DNA from 2 places in the Clostridium sp. Marseille-P299 genome. Region 2 is predicted to be linked to the other one. Evidence: predicted binding sites of a transcription regulator. Region 2 holds the regulator's gene; the other holds the start of a gene.
What was found. The regulator LexA, encoded in region 2, represses DNA repair genes until DNA is damaged. The targets are predictions, from matches to a motif close to CNAACANNTGTTNG.
Positions count from the first base shown of each region.

Region 1 (15,831 bases), 1.7 Mb from region 2:
TAACCATTGGTATGACAAATCGTTTAATAATACGCGAACTTACTAATAATGATTTTAAAGATATTTATACTATGTCTAAAAATCCAAATGTTTTAAAATTTATCAATGATATGAATGAGCCATATGAAGTTGAGTTTGAAAAACATAAATCTCATATTAGTAATATGTATAATTTTTATGGTTATGGCATTTGGGGGATCTTTTTAAAAGATAATGGTAAATTAATTGGTAGATGTGGCTTGCAAAATAGTTTAATAGGCGAAATTACCGAAATAGAATTGGGTTATCTTATTGACTATGATTATTGGAACAATGGATATGCCTTGGAAGCGTCTGAATTTGTTATAAATTACGCAAAACATAACTTAGATATCAATCGAATTATCGCAGTTATTGATACCAATAATATTAAATCAATAAAAGTTGCAACAAAACTTGGGATGAAACTAGAAAAAGAGATAAATCATAATGATAAGGATTGTTTTTTGTATGTAATATAATACAATGTAAAATAATACAATATAAAAGGAGCGAACTACTTCTGCTCCTTTTATATAAAACTTTACTATTTTTTATTTGTATTAGTATTGTGCTCAATACCATTTGTAATATCATCAACAGCATTATCTACACCATCAATAACATCTTTTGCAGCACCGCCAACTGTACCATTGTCATTAACTGTTCCAGTTCCATTGGTATTTCCGTTAACTGCACCAGTGGTAGGCGTATGTGTTACACCATTTCCAGTATTCGTATTTGTGTTAGTATTATTATTTGGTACTGTTGTTGGAGCAGTTGTTGTGCCACCAGCTCCTGTTCCGCCATTTCCGTTTGTACATGCTGTAAATCCGAAGAGGCAGATCATACATAAAGCAATCATCATAAAAACTTTCTTTTTCATGGAATACTCCTCCTGTCAAGTTTAATTATCTTTACTTGCTTAGTATTCCACATTGAAAGTTCATTATACATTATGTGAAGAAAACTTAGGTTTTTCTAATTTTTACGCTTAATTTTATCGTTTTTTCTATATTGAGAATATAATTTTTTATTTTCGAATTTATTATATGCACATAGCTGTTTATTAATCTTTGCTACGATAGGATTTGATTAATTGCTATTATCTTGAAATTCTATCATATACTTTCTCATATGAAGCGGTGCATGATTTCTCTGACATTGATAATTCTCTCGTTCCGATATCGCAATACTATTAAAAAAGGCTTTCCACAATGCTTCATATTCTTCTTCCTTATCAGCATGTGATAATAATTCTTCCATACTCTCTTTACTCAGCACGGTCATAAACCACGGCATATGCTTTTGATGAACAGATGCCAATCGACGATTAACATCCAATATAATAAAATTTTCTATGGACAATCGATCTGCAAAATGAGGTGTGAGAAGTTCAACGATATTATTTTTCGGTTGAAATTTCGCTAGTAATAATTCATTATTTATCTCTTGAAATCTTAAAAAACCTTTATAATGATGCACTTCATTCCCCACATTACGATTCATCTCAAATAAATTTGCTACATATGGATTTGCAAGATGTCTTGTTACTTGTTCTCCCATTGCAAAGCCTATTACTAAAAAATGATAGATACTATCTGCTTTTCGGCTATCGTTTGATAACGCTGCATGAATCACCATCTCATAAGCATACGCTGAAATTTTATTTTTAATTGAGCGAGAAACTTTTTGAGATTTTTCTAAATCTGTGTTAACGGCAATATACTCTGTAAATAATTCAAAATTTGAGCATGCATTATCATCTATTGTCTCTAATTTAATATAATCATGTCCATATTTGGATGCCCAAGCATCGTAAACAGCAGTAAATATACCATCGATACTATCTTCACATCGGTATATCTTGATATTTTTCATTCTCTACGATTCCTTTCCCTACGTATTGAATCCATTTATATCTACTAACCTACAAAATTAGCAAAATTCTTGTGGTCAAATAACGATAATTGCTCGTATGTGATTCCAGGATCAATTAGATGCCTTGGTAATTTTTCTTTCACGTTAAGAAGCTGATTTGTAATATAATTTTCTTCTATTTTTGTTGGGTACATCATTTGACCATTGCATGTAATAAAGTAAATGGCTCGTTTAAGCACAACTCCCATTTTTTTTAAATCCTCAAATTTTAAAGTTGCTGTTCGTCTAGCACCAACAATTCTACCAGCTGATTTTGGTCCAATCCCTGGAACTCTAAGTAATGTATAATAATCTGCTTTATTCACTTCAATCGGAAATTGTTCCAAATGTCCAATCGCCCAATTGCATTTCGGATCTAAAAATACATTAAAATTAGGTCGTTCCTTTGTTAATAGCTCTCCTGCTTCAAATCCATAATAACGTAATAACCAATCCGCTTGATAAAGCCTATGTTCACGTAACAATGGTGGTCCCCCTTGTAAAACAGGAAGAGAACTATCATCATTCACACGAATAAATGCAGAATAAAATACTCTCTTTAAATCAAATCGCTGATAAAGAGCTTCTGCAACAGATACGATTTCATAATCACTCTCATTCGTTGCTCCTATAATCATCTGAGTGCTCTGCCCTGCAGGTACAAAACCTCTTTCACCTGCAAATTGATTTAATCTCGTAAGCCCTGTCTGAGAATTTCTAGTTACTATTTGGGATATATTTGAATGATTATCATTTATATCACCATTCATTGTATTGTAATGCTTTAAGCTATTACTTTTTATATCACTATTTTTCGTATCATAATTTATGTTTCTATTCTTTACATCACTATTTTTTATATCATAATCTATATTACTATTTTTTATATTACCATTTTTTATATCATTATTTTTTACTTCATACTTGTTCGTATTTTTATTTTCTGTATCGTTAATGTTTGTATTTTTTAATTTTCCATCAGAATTTTCGGGAAGGATTCGGTCTTCATACTCTTGTTTTGTCTTTTTGGGTGTATATTGATTGACGTACATTGCATGATCTTCTGCTCTTTTAGCCTCGATGCTCTTGCCTTCAAGCTTTCTTCTCGTATGCCAGTAAGCTCCTTTATTACCACCCATCATTCCTAAGGCTGTTTGGCTCTCCTCGATTCCATCTTGAATCTGTCTAATTGGATTTAATATATTCTTTCTGTTTTTATGTGGTGCTAAACGCTTCAAGCCTTCCGCTGTTGGCAATTCCAAGTTTACACTCATACGATCTGCATACCATCCAGCAAGCTCGATTAAATCCCTATCAGCACCAGGAATTGCTTTACAATGGATATATCCATTAAAGTTATACGTTGTTCGAAGCATACGGAGTGTTTGAACTATCAACTCCATGGTATAGTTAGGTGTGTGCAAAATTCCTGAGCTTAAGAAAAGTCCTTCTATATAATTTCTACGATAAAATTCCATCGTTAAACTACATACTTCCTCAGGTGTAAACGTTGTCCTTGGTACATCATTGGAAGCTCGATTAATGCAATATTTACAATCATATATACATTCATTTGTAAAAAGTATCTTTAATAATGATATGCATCTTCCATCCGCTGAAAAAGTATGACAAATACCACTTGCAATTGCGCTGCCAATGCTACCTTCTTTTCCTCCACGATCAACGCCACTAGATGTACAAGCGACATCATACTTGGCTGCATCTGCTAATATTGAAAGTTTTTGTTCCATACTCATGGATTCCTGAATTACCATATTAACCACCTGTAATATTTAAATTAAATTTAGCTTGCTTTTATATTGATAGAAGAACTAACAAAAAGCTTATTGTCTTCTAAAATTCACCTTCTATTATTATGTATGAATTAACGCATAAAATACAAACATATGTTTGTTATATTGTAGCATTTTTTCTTTTTAAAATCAAGGAAAATCGAATATATGTTCCCTTTATATATTTTTTATGGTGGATTTTTCTGCTTTATATAGAAAAATGAATGTATGTAACATGGAGGCAAATAGCTTTTCCATCAATACACAGGGATTTTTACACCTGAATTTCTCAAAAAACAAAAAAGCATGAAATATTGTAATACAACATTTCATGCTTTTTTGATACCATTATTCAATTTTACTACTATTAGTTTTATACAAACCATATCTTAGTACAAAATAAAATAAAAAGAAATAAACCAAATATAAATACACTACCTACTAACAAAGCAGCTAACATGGCATTAAATATTAAATGCCTTGTTTCTTTTTTCGTTAATGTAGGCTCTAGTAAACGTTTGAGTCGTTCATCCTCGTCTGGTTCGTTTGTATACCAAGGCATTCCCTCAACATTCATATCCGCTACTCTTTGATTCTCATCAAATGTAGTATCCTTAGAGTTATTACGATCTAACGAATTATTTGTCATGTCTTTCTCATCCACCCCAAAATAAGTAGTTTCTCTAGTAATACTTGATTCTTCCTTACTTTCTCGGTATCCTTTTGAGTTTGTTAAAAGTTCCTTTTCCATCTCTTCCATATCCATATCTTCAAAAGATACACCATCGTAATCCTTTGCATTATGATAGGTAGGTGTAACTTTTATCATTTCCTCTCCGCCAATGATATATGGTTTGTCCACAGGATTTGATATATAAGAATATATGATATTATCATCTCTTGTGTTACCTTCCATAATATTGGCATCTTCTCCAGGGGGGACCTCTTTGTTCTTCATAGAATAACACCTTCTTTCAAACTATAGAATGAGCTTATTTAATGCTTTTTACTCTATTCTCTAGTTTGAATGTGTTTGGCATTATTTATTCGTATTATATAAGTGACATTTTACAAAATGTCCAGGTCTAACTTCATTATCTGTTGGTACTACTGATTTACAAATATCCATGCAGTGTCCACATCTTGTATGGAACTTACATCCTGCTGGAGGGTTTGCAGGGGATGGTATGCTTCCCTTTAAAATAATACGGTTCATCTTAGCATTTGGATCAGGCATTGGTATTGCACTGAATAATGCTTGTGTATATGGATGTAATGGTTCTCTAAATACATCAACCTTATCACCATATTCCACCATATTTCCTAAATACATAACACCAATGGTATCAGCAATATGCTCAACTACAGAAAGGTCATGTGAAATAAACAAGTATGTTAAATTGAACTCTTTCTGTAAATCTTTTAATAAGTTAATGATCTGCGCCTGAATAGAAACGTCAAGTGCAGATACTGGCTCATCACAAACAACGAACTCAGGATTTAATGCTAAAGATCTAGCGATACAAATTCTTTGTCTTTGACCACCAGAAAATTCGTGTGGATAACGCTCTTTATGATAAGGCTGTAAACCACATGCTGACATAATTCTATCGATATAATCTTCATATTCTTCTTTTGGTACGATATTATGCTGTCTAACTGCTTCACCAATAATTTCACCAATTGGTAAACGTGGTGATAAAGAAGAATATGGATCCTGGAAAATTATTTGCATTTTAGGACGAATAGAAAGTAATTCTTTCTTATTCATATCATGCACTTCTTTACCATGGAATAATACCTGACCGCCAGATTTACTTTGAAGTCTTAAAATAGTTCTACCTACTGTAGTCTTACCACATCCAGACTCACCAACAAGTCCCATTGTAGTACCACGTTTTATTTTAAAACTAACTCCATCCACAGCTTTTACATAACCAGAAGTTTTGGATAAAGCACCACCCTTAATTGGGTAGTACTTTTTTAATTCGTTAATTTCTAGAATATATTTATCGTCATGTAGAATTGGAGTATAATCGTTTTCAATTCCGTTATGTTTTTTCTTATTCTCTGACATACTATACCTCCTTACTATTCTCTGCCGCATATCTATAGCAGGATACTACATGTGTGTCAGAAAGCTTTATTTCTCCAGGATATTGACCTTCACAAGCTTTAATACAACGATCACAACGATCTTTGAAATAGCAGTAATTTGGCATATCAACAGGATTTGGTACTTTACCAGGGATACTATATAAACGTTCTACTTGCTTATTAACAACTGGCTTAGAATTCATTAATCCTATTGTATATGGATGACTTGGATTACTAAAAATCTCTTGTACGGTTCCCTTTTCTACTACACGACCAGCATACATAACAACTACGTAATCAGCCATTTCTGCAATAACACCTAAGTCATGTGTAATCAACATAATACTACTATTTACTTTATCTTTAAGACTTCTTAAAATGTCTAAGATCTGTGCTTGAATCGTAACATCAAGTGCAGTTGTAGGTTCATCTGCAATGATAAGTTTTGGATTACAAGCAAGTGCCATTGCGATCATAACTCTCTGTCTCATACCACCGGAAAGTTCATGAGGGTACATGCTATATACACCCTCAGCATTTGCAATTCCGACAAGTTCAAGCATTTCTATAGAACGCTTTTTAATTTCGTCTGCTTTTCTATCCTTGTTGTGAAGTTCAATAACTTCATCAATTTGCGCACCGATACGAAATACCGGATTTAAACTTGTCATTGGCTCTTGGAATATCATAGATAACTGATTTCCACGAAGTTTTTGCATTTCCTTTGTAGGAGTTTTTGCAATATCATAACATTCTGTTCCGTTATTAAAACGAATAGAACCACTAACAATCTGTCCTTGAGGACGCTGAACCAATTGCATTAATGAAAGACTTGTTACTGACTTTCCACAACCAGATTCACCAACAACACCTACTGTTTTACCTACAGGTATACTAAATGATACACCATCAACGGATTTTACAGTACCAATGTCAGTAAAGAAATATGTGTGTAAATCATCAAACTCAACAACATTGTTTTTATCTTTCATTTCAGTAATATATTCTTCTCTTGGAACGTTCTTACGATTTCTTTTCTTCTCGAATTCGTTCATTATTTTACGGTTTTCGCGTGAAATACGACGTGACTCTTTGGCTGAAATGTAGTTAACGTTCTTTTTACCTTTTTTACTAAACATCGTATTCACCTACCTTTTCATTTTAGGGTCAAACGCATCACGTAACCCATCACCAATAAAGTTAAATGCTAATACAGTTAATAAGATACAAATACCTGCTGGTATCCATACAAACCAATAATTTGTCATAACATATACATTAGTTACCGCACTAATGATATTACCCCAGGAAGCAAATGGGAATTTAACACCAATACCTAAGAAACTTAATGTAGATTCAGTTAAGATAATGCTACCAAGTCCCATTGTAAGCATAACGATTAACTGAGGAATTACGTTTGGAATTAAGTGCTTGAAAATTCTTCTTGGTACTGAAATACCAAGTGCTTCTGTAGCTGTCATAAACTCTTGTTCACGAAGAGATAAAATCTGTCCACGTACTAAACGAGCAATACCTGGCCATCCTAAGAATCCCATGATAAACATCAAGAAATAAATACGGATCTGAGGATCAATCTTCATGGAGTCCATGATGGAACCTATAATAATAATCAATGGCATTGATGGAATACAGTAGAAGATATCTACAATTCTCATGATTAAGTTATCAACCCATTTACCAAAGTATCCTGCAACACCACCAAGTACTACACCCAATACTGCTTCAATAATTACTACAATAAAACCGATCATTAAGGAAATTCTACCACCATACATCAATCTTGTTAAGATATCCATACCATTTGCGTCGGTTCCTAACCAGTGTGATTTACTTGGTGCTTCATAAATCTTAATTTTTTGAGTTTCAATATCAGCTTTTACTGTATATTGTTCATTCTTACGGGTAATAGTATAAACAACTTCTTCTCCATTTTCATTTGTAGCTACTGCAGTTGTCTCACCATTGGCGATAGCATCTTCAATTAATGTTTTAAATGAAATATCTAAAAATACATCATTACTAATTGGCTGTGCTAAGAAGTTAGACACGTTTGCATATGGAATTTTATTTGTTCCTTCTAAACGGCTAATAGTTGCTGTATTATTTTCGATTTCAACACTATACTCTACACCATCAAAGCTAAAAGTTCTTTCATTGTTTATAATCGCTAATTCAGCAGCAAGTTTAAATCCATGACTTAAAACTGTATCTTTTTCATAAACGTCAAAGATCTTTGTAGATGCAAATGCAATTTCATCCGCTGTACCAAGTACATATTCTTTTCCGTTTTGACTAATCATATAAGTAACATTGTCTACTACAACACTTGTCTGTCCATCTTTGATGGCAGTACGGAATGCCTCTTCAAGATTACCTGGTAAATTATTACCTGCTGGAACAGTAATATTAACCATTCCACGTAATACGGTAGCACTTGCAACTGGATTTAAGCTTACAATTCTATAAAGGCTGTCACTTTCTTTGATTAGAGTATATTTAACTCCCATTGTTTCAAAGCTTGTTTCACCTTTATTAACAGCTAAAAGTAATGCCGCTTTTGCAGCAGATGGAAACTCTTTTCCTTCTACTACTGTATAACGTAGTTCTTTATTTAAAGTAACACTTGCATATTCCTTGCTCATTTTTTCATAACCCATGAATACTTGACTTTCATCATAAGGACTCACAAGTCCGCCAAGAAATGCAAATAAAAACATTGCTAATATTATAACCGTACCTGCGATTGCAAGTTTATTTCTTAAGAATCGTTTTACAACGAGCATCGTAGGGGATAATACCTTAACCCTTGATTCATCATCTAATGCAACATTTTGATTTCCCTTCGCTGCACTATCTTTATTTTGATTAGTAGTATTCACCTTCCCTGCAGGGGAATTGATGTTTTTCTTATTCTTTTCCATTTTTACCTCCCGCAAAAGACATGTTTTCTACTATATTTGTCCATATCATCTTCATCGTAACCTCCCTAGCTAACTCTTACTCTTGGGTCAACTACGGCATACAAGACATCGGCTAATAAATTACCTAGTAATGTTAACGCTGCCATAAATACCATGTAGAACATATAGAATGGAATATCACCAACAGTCATAGCTTGATATGATGTATATCCGATTCCAGGAATCTGGAATAATGTTTCTGTAATCATTGCACCTGCAAATAATCCAGGTAAAGAACCACCAATGATTGTTACAATTGGAATAAGGGTGTTACGAAATGCATGTTTATTAATAACAGTACGCTCTGACAACCCTTTTGCCCTAGCTGTACGAATAAAATCCGAATTTAATACTTCTAGCATATTTGTTCTTGTATAACGCATTAAGCTACCAATACTTACAATAACGATTGTAGCTGTCGGTAAAACAAAGTGTTTTGTTACATCTAGTATTTTACCCATAGTATCTAATTGGTCATAATATCTACCAACTTTACCATATAAATCAAACCAACCAAGATGGATGGAGAAAATTAATTTTAAAATTGTTGCAAAGAAGAATGATGGTAATGAAATACCAATCAAAGCAATTACAGTAATTGCATAATCTGTTTTACTATATTGTTTTTTTGCAGATAAAATACCAAGTGGTATCGCAATAATAATCTGCAATACAAATGATACTGATCCTAATATAAAGGAATCCCAAATAACACTACTAAATTTTTGTGTAACTGGTATATTGTAATACCATGAATCACCAAATTCGCCTCTTACGACTTTACTTAGCCAACCAAAGAAACCTTCAATAATACCGCCATCTAAATTGTACACTGCATTTAATTGATCTAACCATTCTTGATAACTTTTAGCTCCTGGTAAAGATGCTCTTTCTCTTGCAATTGTTTCAATATAGGAAGTTGGAAGGCAGCGCATAATCGCATATATAATTAACGAAACAAAAAATAAAATTACGGCGCTTGTTAATATTCTTTTTACTATAAATTTTCGCATGATACCCCTCTTACTATCTTTTTTATGATGTGACAACTCACCACCTTTAACTACCTAGAGCCCAACCTAAGGTGGGCTCTAGTAGATTTAGGGCAAACTAATTAGTTCATTTCGATCTTCTCGACTTCATTCATCCAGCCCCAATAAGTTGTAATATCAGGTGTAACTGTATCTAAATTTACGCGTTCTGCACTAAAGATAACACAGTTTTGTCTTTGATATACAGGTACTTCAACAGCCCAATCTAATACAATATCAAGAGCAGATTTATAAGTTGCTTTACGATAAGCTTGATCTGAACTCTGACGCGCATCTAAAATTAATTGATCTAATTGTGTATCTGCAATTGCAAAGTAATTGTTATCTGTTCCACCTTTACCAATTCTATTTGAACTGTAGTATACTTGATACATATCAGGATCAATAGAAGCACTCCATGCAGCTACCCACATTTCTTGAGTATTTGCTTCAGTCTTATCCCAAAGTACGTTAGAATCAGATGGATCGTTGATTGTTAATGTCATACCAATCTTTGCAAGATCTTCTTTTGCTTTTGTTAATACAGCAAATGTTGGATGATCACCTGCACCACCAGCAGGAATAATTACTTCATATTCAAGTTTTGCACCTTCTGGAGCAGCTGTTAATTTACCAGAAGCTTCATCATAAGTGTAACCAGCAGCTACAAAATAATCAACTGCTGCTTGAAGTGCTGCTGCATATTTATCATCTGCAGACATTTCAGATGTGTAAATTGGACTACCATCAGCATTTGTACTATAAGCAACTTTATAATCTTCATCAGATTTTTGTGGAGCTGCCCAAGATGTATTTGAAATTGGGTAGTTAATAACAGCAGCTGCATCTCCATAGTAACTATCAATTGTAACATCACGATATACAGCAAAGATTGTTGCGAATGCTTTTCTTAAATTCTTGGAAGCTTCAGAACCAGCATCTCCACCAACGTTTACGTTATCAGCATTAATACCGATATAACCATAACCTAAATTATCAACTGTATTTGTTTCAATTACGTCACCAGAAATTTCTTTGTTAGAGTTATAGCTAGAGATTTCTTCGAATCCTGCTAAACTACCAGATGGATCTGCAATATCAATTGTTCCAGTACCAACACCGGAAATTTTTTCTGTATCTTGAGTTTCTTTAAATTGTACATATTTAGTTTTTGGAGCACCCTTATAGTAGTTTTCGTTTGCTTCAAAATAAACTACTTTGTTATCATATTTGATAAATTTGTAAGGACCTGCCCCCATTGGTTGAGTTGTCTTAGCTTTTACTATAGATAAATCATCTCTTGTAAAACCAAATTTATTGTTATCATAATCATATGCGGATTCATCTCCATAATAATGTAATGGAGCAACAGTAATACCACAAATATGATAAATTGCAGTAGCATCAAAACCTTTTGTCTTAACTTCTACTTCAGTTTGGCTGATTTTCTTAATACCTTCGATATTAGGAACTTCTTCACCACCAGTTGCTAATTTCTTATCTAATAAGATTTCACTTACGATAGAATCAACATCTGCTTGATAGTAAGTTTCATCACCTGCATAGTTAGTACCTAATGCAGTGTAGTTAGCACCATATTGAGCAATGATGTCGCTAAGAACTTGACTTTCGTCCGCTACAGCAGTAGAGTCATAGGATTCATCAATGCTATAGAAATTTGCAAATAAGTCTTTTGCTACTGGATATTCAGTAGTATAAGAAGCATATTGTTCATTTCCATAAAGTGTTTTTACCCATTCTAATTCAGATGTTAAAGTAGGAATAATGATTTTTTCTGCGATTGCAGTTTTTGTTTCCTCACTCATATTAGCAATTTCAGCAGCGATTTCTTCAGCGCTTACTGTTGTGTTCTCTGCATTTGAATTATTCTTACGATAATTTAACATACCAATGATTGGAGTTGAGTAAAGTGTTGAAGAACCGTCATAACTATTATCAGCTAATACATAATAGTTAAAGATGATATCATCAGCATCTAAAACTTCACCATCGGAGAATTTAACATCATCTCTGATTTTAATATTATATGTTGTAATATCACTAGTTTCATCATAATCAACTGTAATATCACTAATTCCTTTGTATTCGTAGTCAGTTCCATTATATGCAACTGTTTCACCTTCAATTGAGTTGTAGATGATGCCACCAGTTCTATCAGTTGTTAGCAAACTAACTTGTGTCATATCCGCAACATCCCTGTCATACCCAGTGCTAGCGAAAAATGGACTAAACTTTTCACTAAATGGCAAATAACCAACAACTAAAGGTGTATCTGCACTTGCTTCATTCCCGGAATTGTTTCCAGAGTTGTTACCGCCATTGTTCGTATTATCGTTTTTCTTGCTACAAGCTGACATACCAACAGCAAGAGAAAGAACTAATAATAAAGACAATGCTTTTTTTACAGTTTTACTTCTCATTTTCATCTCTCCCTTTTATTACGGTCTAAAAGACCTAGAATACTGAAAATATTATCACGTCATTTTTCTTTTGTCAATGTGTAGTTTTTTATCATAATGTTCTATTTTGTGATGTTTCTTAAGAATAAAGCATTTTTTATATGAAATATCTAAACATATATATAAATCATGATGTATTTTTATGCATTTCGTGAAATCGCTTGTATAATCTTTACAAATCTGGAAATTTTTCCTTTAAATTTACATATTAAATAAATTTTTGTCTTATTTATTCAATTCTCTTATACTTCTACACACTTATATTTTTTTTGTTGCTGTAAAAATAGGAAGGATATCAAACTCATAAATAAAATTCCACTTAAAGCTCGATATTCTAATGATCGAACATCTGTTATTTTATTTGTAATAAGAAATATAATTTCTCCAAAACTACTGGATAGTGAGAATATTAAAATTCCAATTGTTGAGCGCTTGATACGTTGTATTGAGGTATCGTATTCCACAAATGTCATCTTTTGCTTATTTGTTATAAGCTTTATTGTACCCATAATTTCATAGAAAATAGGTAAAAATGTAAAAATGTATGGCAAAATAATATAAAATTTTCTTGACCCTTCTGTATTTTGAAGACCAACAAATATGAACGCTAACATTGTTAATGCGCTAAAAATAGCATATTTAATCTTCATATTTTTAAGCTCTTCTTGATTAATATCTATCTTATAATATTTACCTTTATAGATAAGTGTTTTCTTCTTTCTTTTACCCTGTACTTCTATATGAGATTCATAATCTTTCCGATACTTACCTCTTGCCACTGGCTCACCTTGCCTTTCAATTTTCAATCTGGATATGATTTACGTTATAAGAACAATCAATAATTTTAATATAACTATTCATTTTTGTCAAATAATCCTGTTGTTTAATTTCCTTTTTCGTCGAATTAACTATATTTGTATAAAAATTCATAATTAAAGAAATTCAAAATACATATTTAGAAGATTTATATAAATTTAAGCATTAAGTTTTGGACAAAAAAAAACTGTCAAACATAGCCCTTTTATTATTACCATTAAAAGGTGAATCTATGTTTGACAGTTTTATCGCCATATTTAATTATTTTAACCACATGCTCAATAATAAGAATGCCCCAGCGTACATTACAATAATAAAACCAGCTACAGGTAAAATTGCAGAAAACGCACCCAATATCATGGCTTTACGTTCTTTCTTACTAATATTTAAATTCGCTAATTCTGTTTTTTCCCGTTTTAAGCGTTTCGGTATATACCAAGAAAAACCTTCGATATTTAGTTCAGCAATGGATCTTCCATCATCAACAAATTTAGCTTTTCCCTTACTTCTCTCTTTGTTAGAATTAGTTTCATTGTTAGAATTAATTTCATTGTTAGAATTAATTTCTTTATTAGTGCTTCTTATGTTTTCATTTGCACCAATTAAATTATCGCTAGTATCTTTTTCTATTTCTTCATTGTCCGTTTTTTTGATATTGTTTGATATTTCATCGTCAACAACATTTTTTTGTAATAGGTATTGAACCTTTTTATAATTATTCATAAAGCTTCCTTCCCTTATGTGAAAAACTATGAGGGTACGTTTTTTACTTAGCCTTTGATGTTTCGTACAAGTGGCATGCTACTTTATGACCTGGCTCAATCTCTTTGAACTTAGGTTCTGTTGTTTTACAAATCTCCATACATTCTGGACATCTGGTACAGAACTTACATCCCTTTGGTGGATTCACTGGCGAAGGGATATCCCCTTGCAATATTACTCGTTTCATCTTAACTGTTGGATCTGGCATTGGAACTGCACTAAATAGTGCCTTGGTATAAGGATGTAATGGATTTCTAAAAATATCTTCTTTTGCTCCATACTCAACCATATTACCAAGATACATAACACCAACAGCATCTGATATATGCTCTACTACAGATAAATCATGGGATATAAACAAATATGTATATTCATATTTATCTTGTAAATCTTTTAATAAGTTTATAATCTGAGCTTGAATAGAAACATCCAGCGCTGAAACCGGCTCATCGCATACAATAAATTTAGGTTGTAGGGCAATTGCACGTGCAATACATATTCTTTGCCTTTGTCCACCTGAGAATTCATGAGGATAACGTTCAAAATAATGAGGTTGAAGCCCACAATCTTTCATTACTTGAAGAACATACTCTTTGATCGTATTCTTTGGTACAATTCGATGTGCTTTTACAGCTTCACCAATAATAGAACCAACTGTCATTCTAGGACTTAAACTTGAATATGGATCCTGAAATATAATTTGTATCTGTGGACGTAATGTTCTTAGCTCTCTTTTAGATAATTTAGCTAAATCCTTACCATTAAATATAACCTTTCCATCGGTAGACTCATGCAAACGTAGAATTGTTCTTCCAATCGTTGTCTTACCACATCCAGATTCACCAACTAAACCCATCGTGGTCCCTCTTTGAATATCAAAAGAAACATCGTCTACTGCTTTTAATGATACCGTTGGTCTACCTAAAATATCATTTTCGATGGTAAAATATTTCTTAAGATGTTGTACAGATAAACAAATCTCACTCATGATTTACCACCTCCAATTTTCCCTTTGAATCTGCGGAAACTTTTGACTTTCCCTCATCATACAAATGGCATGCTACCTTATGCGTTTCACTAAATGCTCTTAGGCATGGGTAATCACCTTCACAAGCTTTAAAGCTTTTATCACAACGATCTTTAAAATAACAATGACTTGGCATGTTGATAGGATTTGGTACTTGACCAGGTATGCTATAAAGTCTTTTTACGATTTTATTTACAATTGGTTTACTCTTCATTAGACCAACCGTATATGGATGTTTTGGATCCAAGAAAATTTCTTCCGCAGTTCCCATCTCTATAATTCTTCCTGCATACATTACTACAACAAAATCTGCCATTTCAGCAACTACGCCTAAATCATGTGTGATTAACATGATACTACCATTGATTTTTTCTCGAACCGAGCGAAGTAATTCTAATATCTGTGCTTGAATGGTTACATCAAGTGCTGTGGTAGGTTCATCTGCTATAATAAGCTTTGGATTACATACGAGTGCCATTGCAATCATAACACGCTGTCTCATACCACCAGACAATTCATGTGGATAGTTTTCATAAACACCTTCAGCTCTAGCAATTCCTACAAGGTTTAGCATCTCAATTGATTTTGCTTTTGCCATTTCTTTCGTAGCTGTAGGATTATGTAACATCGTAACTTCATCCAATTGATAACCAATTGTAAATACTGGATTTAAACTTGTCATTGGTTCTTGGAAAATCATAGCGATTTCTTTTCCACGAATTTCTCTCATGGCTTCTGTTGACATTTTAGCAATATCGTAGCACTTTTCACCATTATTATAACGGATCTGACCACTTACTACTTGCCCCTGAGGAGCTTGCACTAATTGCATAAGTGATAATGAAGTAACACTCTTACCACATCCAGATTCACCAACAACACCAACTGTACTATTGGCTGGTATGC
Region 1 is NZ_FJVE01000007.1:361,730-377,560, reverse strand. It holds gene BN4220_RS09910 (GNAT family N-acetyltransferase) at 1-500, shown strand, start outside; gene BN4220_RS09905 (hypothetical protein) at 566-904, opposite strand; gene BN4220_RS09900 (TIGR03915 family putative DNA repair protein) at 1,114-1,899, opposite strand; gene BN4220_RS09895 (putative DNA modification/repair radical SAM protein) at 1,944-3,713, opposite strand; gene BN4220_RS09890 (hypothetical protein) at 4,105-4,689, opposite strand; gene BN4220_RS09885 (ABC transporter ATP-binding protein) at 4,771-5,808, opposite strand; gene BN4220_RS09880 (ABC transporter ATP-binding protein) at 5,810-6,820, opposite strand; gene BN4220_RS09875 (ABC transporter permease) at 6,977-8,770, opposite strand; gene BN4220_RS09870 (ABC transporter permease) at 8,836-9,822, opposite strand; gene BN4220_RS09865 (ABC transporter substrate-binding protein) at 9,924-12,281, opposite strand; gene BN4220_RS09860 (hypothetical protein) at 12,563-13,099, opposite strand; gene BN4220_RS09855 (hypothetical protein) at 13,398-13,859, opposite strand; gene BN4220_RS09850 (ABC transporter ATP-binding protein) at 13,903-14,886, opposite strand; gene BN4220_RS09845 (ABC transporter ATP-binding protein) at 14,879-15,831, opposite strand, start outside.
Region 1: BN4220_RS09895 (putative DNA modification/repair radical SAM protein) is a predicted target of LexA. The motif match lies at 3,839-3,852, and genes of this name have one in related genera.

Region 2 (15,831 bases):
GTGCACGTACAATAGAAGAAATAGCAGAAAAGACAGGAGTTTGTACTACCTGTGAAGGATGTAAAGAGAATCTTGAGTACATTCAATCTACATTATGCGGATGTAAAAATGTATCCATGCAAACTGTAATTGATGCAGTGAACAATGGAGCAGATACTGTAGAAAAAGTAGTTGAACTTACTGGTGCAGGTAGTCAATGTGGTAGATGTAAAGCATTGATTCAAAATGTAATTGAACTTGGTAGATAAGAAAAAAATCAAAAATTGAAAAATCTTTGGTTTTTAATATAAAAATATAATTGACAATTTATACATACTGTGATAATATATCATAGTGTGCCGCACAACGAGGTTTTAAAGTTCTGTTCTTTGAACAGGCACCAAAGTTGGCGAGTAATGATAATGGGAGGTGCCATATGTACGCGATTATAGCAACAGGTGGTAAACAGTACAAAGTAGCCGAAGGCGATATCATTAAAGTAGAAAAGCTTGGTGTAGAAGCTGGTGCAACTGTTTCTTTTGATGAAGTACTTGTTGTAAACAATGGTCAGTTAGTAGTAGGAAATCCTACAGTAGCTGGTGCTAGTGTTTCTGCAACAGTAGTTGAAGAAGGCAAGAACAAAAAAGTTATTGTCTACAGATACAAGAGAAAGTCTGGATATCATAAGAAGAATGGTCACAGACAGGCTTATACCAAGGTTAAGATTGAAAAAATCAATGCTTAATCAGCCAATGTGAGGTTGATATGGTTAAAGTATCAATTTATAATAATGATGAAGGCAGAATTTACGGATTTTCATGTAGTGGACATGCGGGATATGCTGAATATGGTCAGGATATCGTATGTGCAGCTGCATCAGCTCTTGTAATTAATGCCATGAATTCCATTGATACATTTTCATCGGATACTTATGAATATAACGTGGAAGAAGAAAGCGGAACGGTTGAATTCAAAATTGTCTCTACTCTAAGTTCAGTATCAGAATTGTTATTGAATTCTTTAGTCCTTGGACTCCAAGGAATTATGGAAGAGTACGGACAGGAATATATTCAGATTATTTCATAGGATTGAACTTAATTTTCAATTCTTAAGCCTAGTATATAAAGGAGGTGTAGGTCATGTTTAAGATGAACCTTCAATTATTCGCTCATAAAAAGGGTGTTGGTTCTACTAAGAACGGTAGAGATTCCGAATCCAAGAGACTTGGTGCTAAGAGAGCTGATGGTCAGTTCGTTTTAGCTGGAAACATCCTTTACAGACAACGTGGTACAAAGATTCACCCAGGCGTTAACGTTGGACGTGGTGGTGATGATACATTATTTGCTTTAGTAGACGGAGTACTTAAGTTCGAAAGAAAAGGTAGAGACAAGAAGCAAGCTAGTGTTTACCCAGTAGAAGCAAAATAATTAAGTTTAGCGAGGGGCTGTTATTTAACAGCCCCTTTTTTAGAAAGAACAGGTGATTTTATGTTTGCAGATAGTGCTAATATCTATATCCGCTCAGGCAAAGGTGGCGATGGACATGTCAGCTTTCGAAGAGAGCCATACGTTCCTGCTGGTGGACCGGACGGCGGTGACGGTGGAAAAGGCGGAGATATCATATTTGAGGTGGACGAAGGATTAAATACACTCGTAGATTTTCGTTTTAAAAGAAAGTTTTCTGCTATGGACGGTGAGAATGGCGGCAAACAACGCTGTTCTGGCAAAGACGGTGAAGATTTAGTTTTAAAAGTACCAGAAGGTACTGTAATTAAAGAAACAGAAAGCGGCAAAGTAATTGCCGATATGTCTCATGGAAACCGTCGTGAAGTTATTTTACGTGGTGGAAGAGGCGGAAAAGGTAATCAGCATTATGCTACAGCTACAATGCAGGTTCCAAAATATGCGCAACCAGGTCAAAAACCTCAAGAATTAAACGTGACTTTAGAGTTAAAGGTGATTGCTGATGTTGGATTAGTTGGTTTCCCTAATGTAGGTAAATCAACATTTTTATCTCGTGTTACAAATGCAAAGCCAAAGATTGCAAATTATCATTTCACAACTTTAAATCCAAATCTTGGTGTTGTAGATTTAAACGATACGGAAGGATTTGTAATTGCAGATATTCCTGGATTAATTGAGGGTGCATCCGAAGGGATTGGCCTTGGACATGAATTCTTAAAGCATATTGAAAGAACAAAAGTTATCATCCATCTTGTAGATGCTGCTGGTACAGAAGGTCGTGATCCAGTGGATGATATTAAAAAGATAAATAATGAATTAGTATCCTATAATGAAGAATTGTTGCAAAAACCACAGGTAATTGCCGCAAATAAAATAGATGTGTTATTTGGTGAAGAAGAGGAAGAAGCAATCCAAAGAATTAAGGATGCGTTTGAATCTGAAGGAATTCAGGTATTTCCAATTTCTGCTGTTAGTGGTAAAGGAGTAAAAGAGTTACTTTATCATGTGAATGAAATGCTAAAAGGTATTGAAGAAAAACCAATAGTATTTGAACGTGAATACTTCCCAGAAAACTTAACTCAAAGTGAGGAACCATATAGCGTAACATTTGATGAGGCTGAAAACGTTTATGTAGTGGAAGGCCCTAGAATTGAACGTATGTTAGGTTATACAAATATAGATTCTGAAAAAGGATTTGAATTCTTCCAACGTTTCCTTAAGGACAATGGAATTCTTGATGAATTAGAGGCTCTAGGCATTCAGGAAGGCGATACCGTTCGAATGTATGGTTTAGAGTTTGATTATTATAAATAAAGAGAAGAAAAGGATAAACGCTAAGGGTTATAGAACATTATAATCCTAGTAATATCTTTATATACTTCTTCAATTATTAAGATGTCGATAAGCGGCAACATGGAGGAAATATGACATTAACAAGCAAGCAAAGAGCATATTTAAAAGGTTTGGCAATGAACATTGATCCAATTTTTCAAGTTGGAAAATCAAGTGTTTCGCCAGAACTTACCAATGGGATTAGTGATGCATTAGAAGCAAGAGAATTGATTAAAATATCAGTATTGAAAAATTGTCTTGATGATCCTCGTGAGATTGCAAGTGTATTATCAGAGAGAACAAAATCTACTGTAGTACAAGTAATTGGTAAGAAAATAGTTTTATATCGTGAATCAAAAGATAAGAAAAAGATTGAACTTCCAAAAGCATAATAAAGTGGTACGGAGGTCTTATGAAAAAAGTTGGTATCATGGGCGGAACATTTAATCCGATACATTATGCCCATTTGATTTTAGCAGAGAGCGCTTATGAGCAGTATGATTTGGACGAAATTATATTTTTGCCATCCAATCAGCCTGCTTATAAGTCTTTGCGAGAAATTGTGTCCAATGAGCATAGAAAAAATATGATTCAATTAGCGATTGAAGATAATCCCCATTTTTCTTTTTCAACCGTGGAATTTGAACGAGAAGGAAATACGTATACTGCAGATACCTTACTTCAATTAACAAAAGAATACCCGGATGTCATGTTTTACTTTATTATCGGTGGGGATTCTTTGTTTCAATTAGAACATTGGAATCGGCCAGAAGTAGTTCTCTCTCTAGCGGAGATTTTAGCTGCTGGAAGAGGCGAAAAAACAGAGGATGAAATGTTAATTAAAATAGATGAACTGAATGAAAAATATCAATCTAATATACAGTTTTTAAAAGTACCTACCTTTGATATTTCTTCGAAAATGATTCGTAATCATTTGAAAAAAGGCAATTCAGTGAAGTATTTTCTACCAGAAAAAGTAATATCCTATATTAAAGAAAATAATTTATATAAATAGTTAACGTTTCAAGAATCGAGCCAAACCAATTAAGGGAGTTATATTATGAGCTTACTTAGTATAAGTGCACTGGATGAAATTCAAGAAAGTGTTTCAAGTGAAATTCCAAAGAAACGTTATTATCATACTTTAAGTGTGGCATATTTAGCGGTAGCACTTGCTATGTGCTATGGTGAAGATACAAGTAAAGCTATGGCTGCAGGTTTGTTACACGATATCGCAAAATATACTACTGGTGAAGAGGCTATAAGAGAATGTAGAGAAGCGAATCTTCCAGTTTCTGAAGTGGAAGAGAGAAATACATTTTTACTTCATAGTAAGTTAGGTGCTTATTATGCAGAGCATAAATATGGAATTACGGATTCTGACATTTTAGCTGCAATATCCAATCATACGACTGGAAGGCCTAATATGTCAACACTTGAAAAAATCGTATTTTTAGCAGACTATATTGAGATGCGAAGAAATCAACCAACAACTCCTAGCCTTGCTATTATTAGAGAAACCGCATTTAAACAGCTAGATTTAGCGGTTTTTTATGCACTTGACAATACCTTGCGATATTTATCGAGTACACAAAGGGAAATTGATCAATTAACAGTGACAACATATGAATATTATAAAAAGGAGTTGAATCTATAATGAATCAATCAAAAGAAATGGCATTATTAGCATATAATGCGCTTGAAGATAAAAAATCTGAAGATATTAGAGTAATTGAAATTGGAAATATCTCAGTTATTGCTGATTATTTTATTATTGCCAATGGTAATAGTTCTTCTCAAGTAACTGCCATGGTAGACGCAGTAGAAGAAGCACTTGGAAGAAAAGGTTTTGAACCAAAGAGAATTGAAGGTGTTCATTCTTCTGGATGGGTTTTAATGGACTACGGCGATGTAGTTGTTCACATCTTTTCTAAGGAAGATCGTTTATTCTATGATTTAGAAAGAATCTGGAGAGACGGTAATACTGTATCCTTAGAAGATTTAAAGAAATAATAGAGTAGAATGTGCAATAGAAAAAACTATATGAGTTTAGTTCCTATAGTTTAAGATAAAAGCTGCCATACGTGTAGATTACAGAATAAGAATCTATATGTATGGCAGCTTTTCGTTTAAAAGGTTTAAAACATACGAAATAAACCTATAACTTTACCTAATATTTGAACTTCAGTAACGATGATTGGGTCCATAAAATCATTCTCTGGTTGTAAACGATAATGATCCCCTTCTTTATAAAATGTTTTTACCGTTACAGAATCATCTAATAATGCAACTACAAAGTCACCATTGTTAGCATAAGTTTGCTTTTGTACAAGTATCTTATCGCCATTAAAGATACCTGCATTGATCATACTATCACCCTTTACACGTAACATAAAGGTTTCCTCGTTTGGCATATATTCGGTTGGAATAGGAAAGTACCCATCAATGTTTTCAACTGCTAAGATAGGTTGACCAGCAGTAACGGTACCTACAAGTGGTACATTAACAACTTCTCGACGTGAGATATTAAAATTATCATCGACAATTTCAATTGCTCTTGGTTTGGATGGATCACGTCTTATGTAACCATTCTTCTCAAGTGTTTCTAAATGAGAGTGAACTGATGATGTTGATTTTAAATGAACTGCTTCACAAATCTCTCTTACAGCAGGTGGGTATCCTCTATTTATAATTTGAGCTTTTAAATATTCAAGTATTTCTTTTTGTTTGGAACTTATCTTACCATAACTCATTTATCGTACCTCCGTTCGATTTTATATATTATATCATACCGTCAGGAAAAATGCAAAACTAATGTTCGGTATTTATAGTAAATTATTTATCTTGTTTTATGTAGATTTTAATAGAAGATATATAAAAATAATTCATAGAATGCCAGTATGTTTTAATAGTGTCTATTCAAATGCAAAGGTACAATAAATGAAATGAATTAGTAAAATATTAGTTTACCGGCGTATAGTTTATTTCAGAAGTTTCATCCGTTGCTGTTATTTTAAAGATAACGGGTCTAAGACCGTCGTTACAACTACAAATCGCCACACCTGGTTTATCAATCCAGTCTCCATAATAAAAGATATCACTGCCATGGGAAAGAGCGAATACATATTGGTACATAGCTTTCCACGCTTCGTCACATAATCCTTCCGGTTTTGCGTAATCTCCGTAGAAGACATCGCCTACCTTATGCATAGGACATTTACCTAAGCCTTTGCACCCATATTCTTCAGCTAATTCTTTGTCAAAGGTTGTTTTAAGTACTTCAATTTTACACTTTTTCATAATCTATTCTCCTTTACGATGTTATGCTTTTATTGTACAATAAGTTGAATTACAAAAAAAAGTACGCACTTTTTTGTCACATACTTACGAGAAGGGAAGTGTAAATATGAGTATGAAGGAATTTAAATCTATAAAAAAGCTAGATGACACACCATTTGGCTATACTCTATCTGTAATCGGTGGGAAATGGAAAATGGTTATATTATATTGGTTAATTGAAGTTCAACCAGTTCGATTTAATGAATTACAACGATTAATAGGCACGATATCCTATAAAACTTTAAGTGTACAATTAAAAGAATTGGAAGATGACGGAATCATAATAAGAAAAGAATATCCTCAAATCCCACCTAAGGTTGAATACTCCTTATCACCAAAGGGATTATCTTTATATCCAATTATGGAATCTATGTGCCAGTGGGGAGAGGCAAACAAGATGGGAGATTCTACAAAATAAGAGATTAAAACATAGATTAAAACATAGATTCAACGCATAGTTTAACATATATTAATAAAAGACAATAGACTACTATATAAAAAACCAAAATGTTCTTTAAGGATAAAGTGAACCCCTCTTGTTAGACAAAATCTAACGAAAGGGGTTTTTCTTGTGTAATCGTAATTTCTTGATTTTATGTTCGATATTACATAAGGCTGATATCATTCGTATAAAAAGTATAAGTAATACTTCTTAGCCTTGTAATCCATTTTCTTGACGCTCCATGTTTTCTACAACAATATCGTAGATATCGCCTAGAGTGGAGCAGTACTCCAATACCTTCCATGGGGAATTGGTATGAAAATGTATTTTTATCAAATCTTCATCTCCAACGACAAGTAAACAATCGCCTTCAAAATTTTGTGTAATATATTCATTGATTTTATCTTCCGAAAGATCATGACCTTCGATTAATAATTGAGTATCAAATTTAAATTCAAGCATAATTCCTCTCCTTATATTTAGTTTATTACTGTAGTTACGTAATATATGATGATTTTCTGTATGTAACAACAATTCTATTATACCAGTGTTTAACAAATTTGAAAGTATTTATTTTACTACCTCAATTTTCCTATTAACAAAAATATATATTGACAATCGAATGAATGTTCGATATAATTTAGAAAACATATGTTCGGGAATGTATGTTCGATAACAAAGGAGGTACTATTATGGTTCAGGTAAATCAAAGAAATAATACAATGGATAAAACGATAACATCACTAGAGGTGATTTTTAATCGAAAGGTATTTGGCTTTGTACTTATTGTTTCACTCGTTTTGTTATTATCATCTGTAATGTCACATAATGTTTTTGCTCAAAAATCAGGTGTAAGAAAAAAAACGGTTACATCAATATTAATAGAACCAGGCGATACTTTATGGAGTATTGCAACTAAATATTATACAGAAGAGTATGAAAGTATACCAGTTTACATAGAAGAGATTAAGAAAAGTAATAGATTGTATACCGAAGAAATTCATGCAGGAAAATACATTATTGTTCCTTATTATTATGATGTTAATTAAAAGAGGAAGATGTATTTATCTATCATCATATTAAATTCTATGTTTAATCAAATTTATAAAGATACTAATGAAGTTGTGTGAAAAATGTTATAATATATAAAATTTATATAATAATAGAAACAATATATTTTATAAAAATATAAGTGTTCAAATCCTGCAATTTAAGGTATAATAATCTTATTATACGATAAGGAGAGACTCAAAGAATGCTTAAAACTTTAAAAAAATATGGAAAAATTCTAATCTTGTTGTTTATATTATTTATCTTAACAGAGACAACATTTACGATAAATCGTTTGATTGAAAGAAACTTAGAGCAACAAGAAACAGATACCACATTAAAAAAATTGCAAGAAATGATTGATAAATCTGGTGCGAAAGAAAAGGGCTTAAATGAATATCAAGTTATTTGGGATTATGACCTTCGATTATTAAAGGAAAAGTATCCTGAAGATAATGCAATCTTATTTGAATATATCGATAAAGAAACGTGGAATTCAGAACTTGATACTTTAATCGATGATATTAGCAAAACATTATTAACAGACAACGAGATATTTGAGAGAGTTAAAGAAATTATTCCAGAGAAATTTCAATCCGATGCATTTGATGATTATTTATTATCCATTAAGGTTTTAAACCCTGATCTTTTCAATGAAAATAGTACAACCTAATAAATTTGATATATTTGGACTGTTGTGAATAAGCAACAGTCTTTTTTATTTGTAGAAAAATATCCATTGTATAAAAATGCTAAGATATTGGTCTGATTTATTTATTGATAGCGTCGTGTGTATGCTTGGACTGCGATTTGTTTCTGGTAATGTATATGAAGCTACAAAAAAAGTAAATGATCAATACAAATTAGTAGCATGATACAAATAAATCCAAAATACTACAAAAATAAAGAAAATGACCTATATTTAATAAAAGTATGACACATTTATAACACTTTTTTCAACTATTGTTAGATAGTAAACAAAAAGTTAAGATTAGCAATAGGTGAGTAAAATGAGAAAAAACTTTAAAAACTACAAAAGAATATGTACTTTATTAATCATGAGCTTATTGATTGGTTCAACTCCTGGGTCCGTAACTTATGGTGCGAATAGTCTTAAACTATATAGTTATGAAACCAAAAAAACAACTACATATAAAGATAAACAAATTTCATATGTAATTAATGGGAAAATAATCGATTTAGGCAATACGCCAGGAATTCTAAGTGACAATGGTGTTGCACTTGGCTCTTATATACATGTATTCCAAAAAACTTTAGGATTAAAATGTTCTTTGAACAAGTCTACAAAAAAGATAACCATATCCGATGGAGATACAACTCTTACGATGACCGTAGGAAGTAAAAAAGCATATGTAAATGGAAAGGCAGTCTCAATGAATGCAGCTCCTGTTACATATAAGTACGTTAGTGCGAATAAGGCATTAACTTTAGTACCAACTAGATTTGTTGCAGAGACATTTGGTTATAACTATAATTGGAATAGTTCAACGTCTACTGTTACGATTACAAAGCCATTAAAGCTTAATTATGACAACAAAGATGTTACTTATACTGGCGTAACAGGTAAGGTAGTCGTAGATGGAAAGAATATCAATGTAACGACACTTCCAACGATTCTTATTTCTAACACAGCAATGGTACAAGCATGGAAGGTCTTTGCACAGTCTATGGGAGTTACTTATAAGATTAATAATTCAACTAACGAAATTACATTTACCAAAGGAAATATCACAGTTGAAATGAAATTGGGTAGTACATCAGCAACAATCAATGGTACTGTAGTAGATTGTGGTGTGGCTCCAAGATATGTTACAAATTTAGATAATAATAAAGAATTTGTGTTAGTTCCTGGTCAGTTCCTTGCAAAAGCCCTTGGCTACGATTATTCATGGAGTGACAAAACCCAAACTTCTACAATAACAACAACAAGTTCTGTAGGTGAAAGTAGTAAAATAACTCCAACACCAACAGTAGCACCAACTTTAACGCCAACGCCAACACCTTCCACTGGTGGCTCTGGTAATTCAGGCTCAATTCCAGCTGAGAAAACAAATTATTTTACATGGAGTACAGAGGACAAATATAAAACGGAAGTAGATTTAGCTACGAAAGAAATAGAAAATTATAATGCAGAACAGACAATTACAACAGACTCAACAAATGATACAAGTATTTTAAGTATCTATCGTGATTCTTCAATTCAAGATGTATTTTACGAAACTTTTGTAGTGTCACTTCTTAATGCGCCATCTGCTGTAACTGCAACTAAAAAGGATGACAATATTACCTTAAGTATTAAGAATGCAATTATAAATGAACAAGCTTATTATGTAGATAGTCAACTTGTTTCTAGTGTATCTGTTTCAAGTGACAGCAGTACAAGCGATTTATCAGTTAATTTTAAATTAAATAACTCAGGTTACTTCTATACTATGAAGTTATCAGAGGATGGTACAAGTATTATTGTGACCGTTTATCCAAATTATTTAACAAAAGTAACTGGTGGAAAAGATACAACAGGAAGTGAATTTATATCATTAAATAGTATAAATGATATGAATGTAGAAGTTACTGATGATAATTATTATGTTTATTTAAATATGCCAGACGCTACTAGCACAATGGATGAAATGCAATATGCTACAGATTCCTCAACAGAAGTAAGTTTCGTATTCTTAGAAACTACATCAAAAAATTCTTCACAATTAGTCATTCAAAAGCCATTCGTTGGTGCAGAGTACAGCGTAAAGAAAGATAAAAATCAGTTCTATCTATCTTTTGAAGAAAATCAAACAAGTACAGTAGATTCTGATACAGTTGCCATTTCTCTACCATCTGGAGTAACAGCTAGCAGTATCAGTGATGAAGATCAATATTACAATAAACAAATCGTGATTAGCCTAAGTGGCAATTATGTGGATTACTATAAAGCAAATCCAATTATTACAAATCATGAACGAGTAACCAGTGTATCTGTAAAATACGAAGGCGGAAAAACAAAAATCATTATAAAAACTAGTAAAATTCAAGGTTATGCTTTGGATTATGGTACAAACCAATTGAATGTAAAAATCGCCAATCCAAGTGAAATGTATCAAAAGATAGTAGTATTAGATGCAGGTCACGGTGGAAATGACCCTGGTACTATGAATGGAAGTACAAAGGAAAAAGACATTGTATTTAATATCTTAAACAATTACGCGAAGGATTATTTTGAAAATTCCGATATTAAGATTTATTATACAAGAATTGACGATACAAGAATTGATTTGTATGAGAGAGCAGGTTTTGCAAAACAGGTTGAAGCCGATTTATTTGTAAGTCTACATGTAAATTCAGCTACCAGTACAGCAGCAAGAGGAACCAATGTATATTATACAGCAGCCAATAAAGCAGCATTAAAAAGTGGACTTGATAGTAAAAAACTCGCTACTCTATTGGTAAATAACTTATCTCGTACACTAGGTACGAATAATCGTGGTATTGTTAATGGTAACTTTGTTGTTATTAGTAAGAACTCAGTACCATCCGTACTAATTGAATTAGCCTTTTTATCAAATCCTAGTGATTATCAATTATTAATCAATAAAGATTTCCAGAAAAAGGCTGCGAAATGTATTTTTGATACAATTGATGCTGCACTTAAATCTTATCCAACAGGGCGATAAGCTTATTTTAAGAAAGGGCGAAAAGCTGTATTTTAAGAAAGGGTTATATTGTTCATGAAGAAAAGAAAGTTTAAATTTTTGGCATTATTGTTATTATTATGTAGTTTACTAAGTCCTATTAAGTATGCCAATGCGGCGAGCACAGATACTACAGCAGGACCTATGATATCAAGTACCTATACTGTTATGAATCAAGTAGCAACAGTAAAACTAGATATTTCATCGAAAAGTGATATTAAGAAGCTTATCTATGCTCAAGGAGAAATAAGTAGTGTAGATTCTCCAGATTGGGATATTATCGGTATTGATATTACTGGTGAAACGAGTTTTGAAGTAATTGAATCTGGAATTTATAGTATTTTAGCACAAGATTCAAAGGGCAACTATAGTTTAAGCTATGTAAACGTTGATTTAGAGTTTCGTGCTGTTTGGATTTCATACCTAGAATTTAATAGTACTGGGTATGCAACAGAAGCAGCGTTTCGTAAGCAAGTAGATGAGATGTTTACGAATGTTGTAGATATGAATATGAACGCAGTCGTTGTTCAAATAAGACCTTATAGTGATGCTATGTATAAATCATATTATTTCCCATGGTCAAAGTATGCATCTGGTACTCAAGGGAAAGCACCTACATTTGATCCAATGGAAGTAATGATTGAAATAGCACATGAAAAAGGTTTAGAGTTTCATGCGTGGATTAATCCATATCGTATTACTACAAACTCAACGGATGTAAGCGCACTCGCATCGAATCATCCAGCAAGAAAATGGTTAACTGATAATAACAAAGCGAATGATCGCAATGTTTTAATTTACAATGGAAATTTATATTACAATCCAGCTTCCGCACAAGTACGTGGTCTAATTGTAAAAGGTGTGAAGGAGATTGTTCAAAGATATGACGTTGACGGTATCCATTTTGATGATTATTTTTATCCAGTCTTAGGAAATAATTATAAAACTGTGTTTGATGCAAAAGAGTACGATACGTATAAGAAAAATGCCACAGCAAAAGGAGAAACTGTTTTATCGATTGCTGATTGGAGAAGAAATAACGTAAACACATTAGTAAAAGATGTTTATACTGTAATCAATAAAGTAGATCCTAGCGTTGAATTTGGTATTAGCCCTGCTGGATACTATGATAAATTAATGATGGATGATCGTTATTACGTTGATGTGAATACTTGGTTATCCAATGATGGATATGTTGATTATATTTGCCCACAGCTTTATTGGAGTTTTGAGCATAAAACTTATCCATATTTAGATGCTTTAGAAAAATGGTTGGATTTAAGAACAAGTTCTTCTGTTAAAGTATATGTTGGTATTCCGGTATATAAAGCTGGTTCCAATGAAGATACAGATTTTAAGAAGAATACTGCGATATTAAAAGAAATGGTTGAATGCGGTAGAGACAGTGGCATGGTAGATGGTTATATGTTCTTTCGATATGGTTTCTTTAATAATAAAACAACAAGAAAAGCAGTGAATGTTCTACTTGATTACTTAAGTGAAAATCCTATGTAATATTTGGTATGTTTGAAGCAATTTTATAACGAGTGAATGAAAAACGTGTTATGCAATTAAGCGGTTGCAGTAACACGTTTTTCTTATTTTTTAAATGATAGGAAATAAAAGCATAAATGCTTTATCCTAACATTTAAAATCTCCCGAATGTTGTATAAAGTGAAATTATTATTATTCAGTTGGTAGATAGTGTAAAATAAGTTGTTCTATAGTATAATATTTTAGAGACAGCTTTGTTGGAGGTATTTATAAACTTGTATCATAAAAGTAATGTAGGGGGAAAACTTATGGATAAGAATTGCATCGCTTTAACACCACCAATGGGGTGGAATAGTTGGGATTGCTACGGAGCATCTGTGAATGAGGAACAACTAAGAGGAAATGCAGAGTTTATGGCAAGATATTTAAAAGAATATGGTTGGGAATATATCGTTTGTGATATACAATGGTATGAGCCAACGGCAACATCAACGGAATATCATCATTTTTACCCGTTAGAAATGGATGAATATTCTAGATTATTACCAGCGACAAATCGCTTTCCGTCTGCTGCAAATGGTGCCGGTTTTCGCCCAATTGCTGATTATGTTCATAGTTTAGGTTTAAAGTTTGGAATACATATCATGCGAGGAATTCCTCGTCAAGCGGTACATGCAGCAACGCCTGTTAAAGGGAGTAATGTAACGGCGAGAGATATTGCAAGTAGTTACTCGATTTGTCCTTGGAATACAGATATGTACGGAGTGAATGCAAAAGCAGAAGGAGCACAGGAGTACTATAATTCACTTTTTGATTTATATGCTTCCTGGGGAGTTGATTTTATAAAAGTGGATGACATTTGCAATACGGAATATAAACCTCATGATCCTTATTCAGCAAGAGAAGAAGTTGAATTAATTCGAAATGCAATGGATCAATGTGGTAGAGAAATGGTGCTTAGTCTTTCACCAGGACCAGCAGTACTTTCTGAGGCAGAACATCTTTGTAAGTACGCAAATATGTGGAGGATGACGGGAGATTTTTGGGATAATTGGGATCAGTTATATGCAATGTTTGAACGCTGTAAACAATGGAGCCCATTTGTGGCGGAAGGTTGTTGGCCAGATTGTGATATGTTACCCCTTGGTCATATCGCAATAAATAATGATGATAAAAACAATACAGCTAGGTTTACGAATTTTACAAAAGATGAACAGATAACGATGATGACATTATGGTGTATTTTCCGTTCTCCTCTTATGCTTGGATCGGAACTTCGTGATATGGATGAGTTTACAATGTCTTTATTAACGAATTCGGAAGTTTTAGAAGTACATAGAACAGGAAGTAAACCCAAAGAAGTATTAAGAACTCATGATACTGTTATTTGGAGGAGTGAGAATGCAGATGGAAGTATAAATGTTGCTTTTTTTAATACAGCCTTCGCATCGACATATCCTGAGGTAAACTTTATGAAATTAGGAATTGAATCTGGTACGTATGAAGTACGTGATTTATGGAATAGATGTGATATAGGTGAAGTGAGTGAACGAATAAGTGCAAAAGTTAACATTCATGGAGCAGTTCTTTATCGGTTACATAAAGTAAGATAATATAAATTACACAAGCTTTGCAGTTTCAAAATCGATAGATAGACCTTAGGAGGATTTTATGAATATTTTAGTAATGGGCGGAACTCGCTATTTTGGAGTACATATGGTATCCGAACTACTTAAAAACGGACATCAAGTTACCTTAGCTACCAGGGGAAATACAAAAGACCCTTTTGGTGAGCAGGTACAAAGACTTTTCTTTGATCGTTCAAAAAAAGAAGAAGTTCAAAATGCATTGCAGGGAAAAAGTTTTGATGTTATCTGTGATAATATTGCATATTCTTCAAACGAAGTTGATTATTTGTTAAGTACAGTAACTTGTAAGAAATATATTTTAACTTCTACCATGTCCGTATATAAGAAAATGACATTTGACACAAAAGAAGAAGAATTCTTACCTTTGGTGCATGAACTGGTTTTATGTGACCGCACTGACTTTCCTTATGATGAAATAAAGCGTCAAGCAGAATGTGTGTTGTTTCAAAAATATTCCCATATACCATCGGCAGTGGTTCGTTTCCCATTTGTCATTGGAGAAGATGATTATACAAATCGTTTATATTTTTATGTGGAGCATGTGGTAAAAGGATTACCTATGCATATCGATAATCTAAAAGAACAAATCGGTTTTATTCATTCTATAGATGCGGGTAAATTTCTTGCATGGTTAGCGCAAAATGATGTTACGGGTATTTATAATGCTTATAATGAGAGAACATTTTCACTAGAAGAAATTACAGATTATGTAAGTGAAAAATTGGGCCAGCTCGCAGCTATTTCTACGGACGGAGAAACTTCTCCATTTAATGGGGCGATGTCTTATAGTTTAAATATTGAGCGAGCAAAAGAAATTGGATATTCGTTTCCTACCGCTGATACGTATATGTATCAATTATTAGATAGTTATATAAAACGTGCAGTTGAAAGCAGGTAATTTTATGTTAGATCAAACAAAAGATGTATATAAACATATTAAGATTTTTTGGGATTCTATTTTTAAAAATGAATCTGAGGGTAGTATTGTATTGAAGGATTTTGAAAACAATGCACTTAATAAAGCTACCGATTTTTTATGTGAAAACACGGAATCCGTTCTGGATTTTGGATGTGGAAATGGTAGTTGGCTTTTTAAATGTTCAAAGCGAGGTACTAAATATCATGTTGGAATTGATTTATCAAAAGAAGGCATTGCAATTGCGAACAAATTAAAGGCTCAAGTTACAGATGCTCAGTTTAAATTTTATCAAGGAGGAGTATCCAAACTTGAGAAAATTAAAGATTCGTCAATGGATGCAGCTATTTTATCGAATATACTTGATAATTTAGTGCCAGAAGATGCGAATCAATTAATTTATCAGGTTCACCGAATTTTAAAACCAAATGGTAAAGTAATAATTAAGTTAAACTCATAT
Region 2 is NZ_FJVE01000007.1:2,076,611-2,092,441, reverse strand. It holds gene BN4220_RS17090 ((2Fe-2S)-binding protein) at 1-248, shown strand, start outside; gene rplU (50S ribosomal protein L21) at 416-724, shown strand; gene BN4220_RS17080 (ribosomal-processing cysteine protease Prp) at 745-1,065, shown strand; gene rpmA (50S ribosomal protein L27) at 1,119-1,406, shown strand; gene obgE (GTPase ObgE) at 1,467-2,756, shown strand; gene yhbY (ribosome assembly RNA-binding protein YhbY) at 2,867-3,166, shown strand; gene nadD (nicotinate-nucleotide adenylyltransferase) at 3,187-3,789, shown strand; gene yqeK (bis(5'-nucleosyl)-tetraphosphatase (symmetrical) YqeK) at 3,835-4,431, shown strand; gene rsfS (ribosome silencing factor) at 4,431-4,787, shown strand; gene lexA (transcriptional repressor LexA) at 4,913-5,527, opposite strand; gene BN4220_RS17040 (TIGR04076 family protein) at 5,736-6,074, opposite strand; gene BN4220_RS17035 (winged helix-turn-helix transcriptional regulator) at 6,181-6,531, shown strand; gene BN4220_RS17030 (kinase to dihydroxyacetone kinase) at 6,766-7,017, opposite strand; gene BN4220_RS17025 (LysM peptidoglycan-binding domain-containing protein) at 7,248-7,604, shown strand; gene BN4220_RS17020 (hypothetical protein) at 7,811-8,278, shown strand; gene BN4220_RS17015 (N-acetylmuramoyl-L-alanine amidase) at 8,616-11,294, shown strand; gene BN4220_RS17010 (glycoside hydrolase family 10 protein) at 11,349-12,827, shown strand; gene BN4220_RS17005 (glycoside hydrolase family 27 protein) at 13,115-14,419, shown strand; gene BN4220_RS17000 (NAD-dependent epimerase/dehydratase family protein) at 14,478-15,353, shown strand; gene BN4220_RS16995 (class I SAM-dependent methyltransferase) at 15,358-15,831, shown strand, end outside.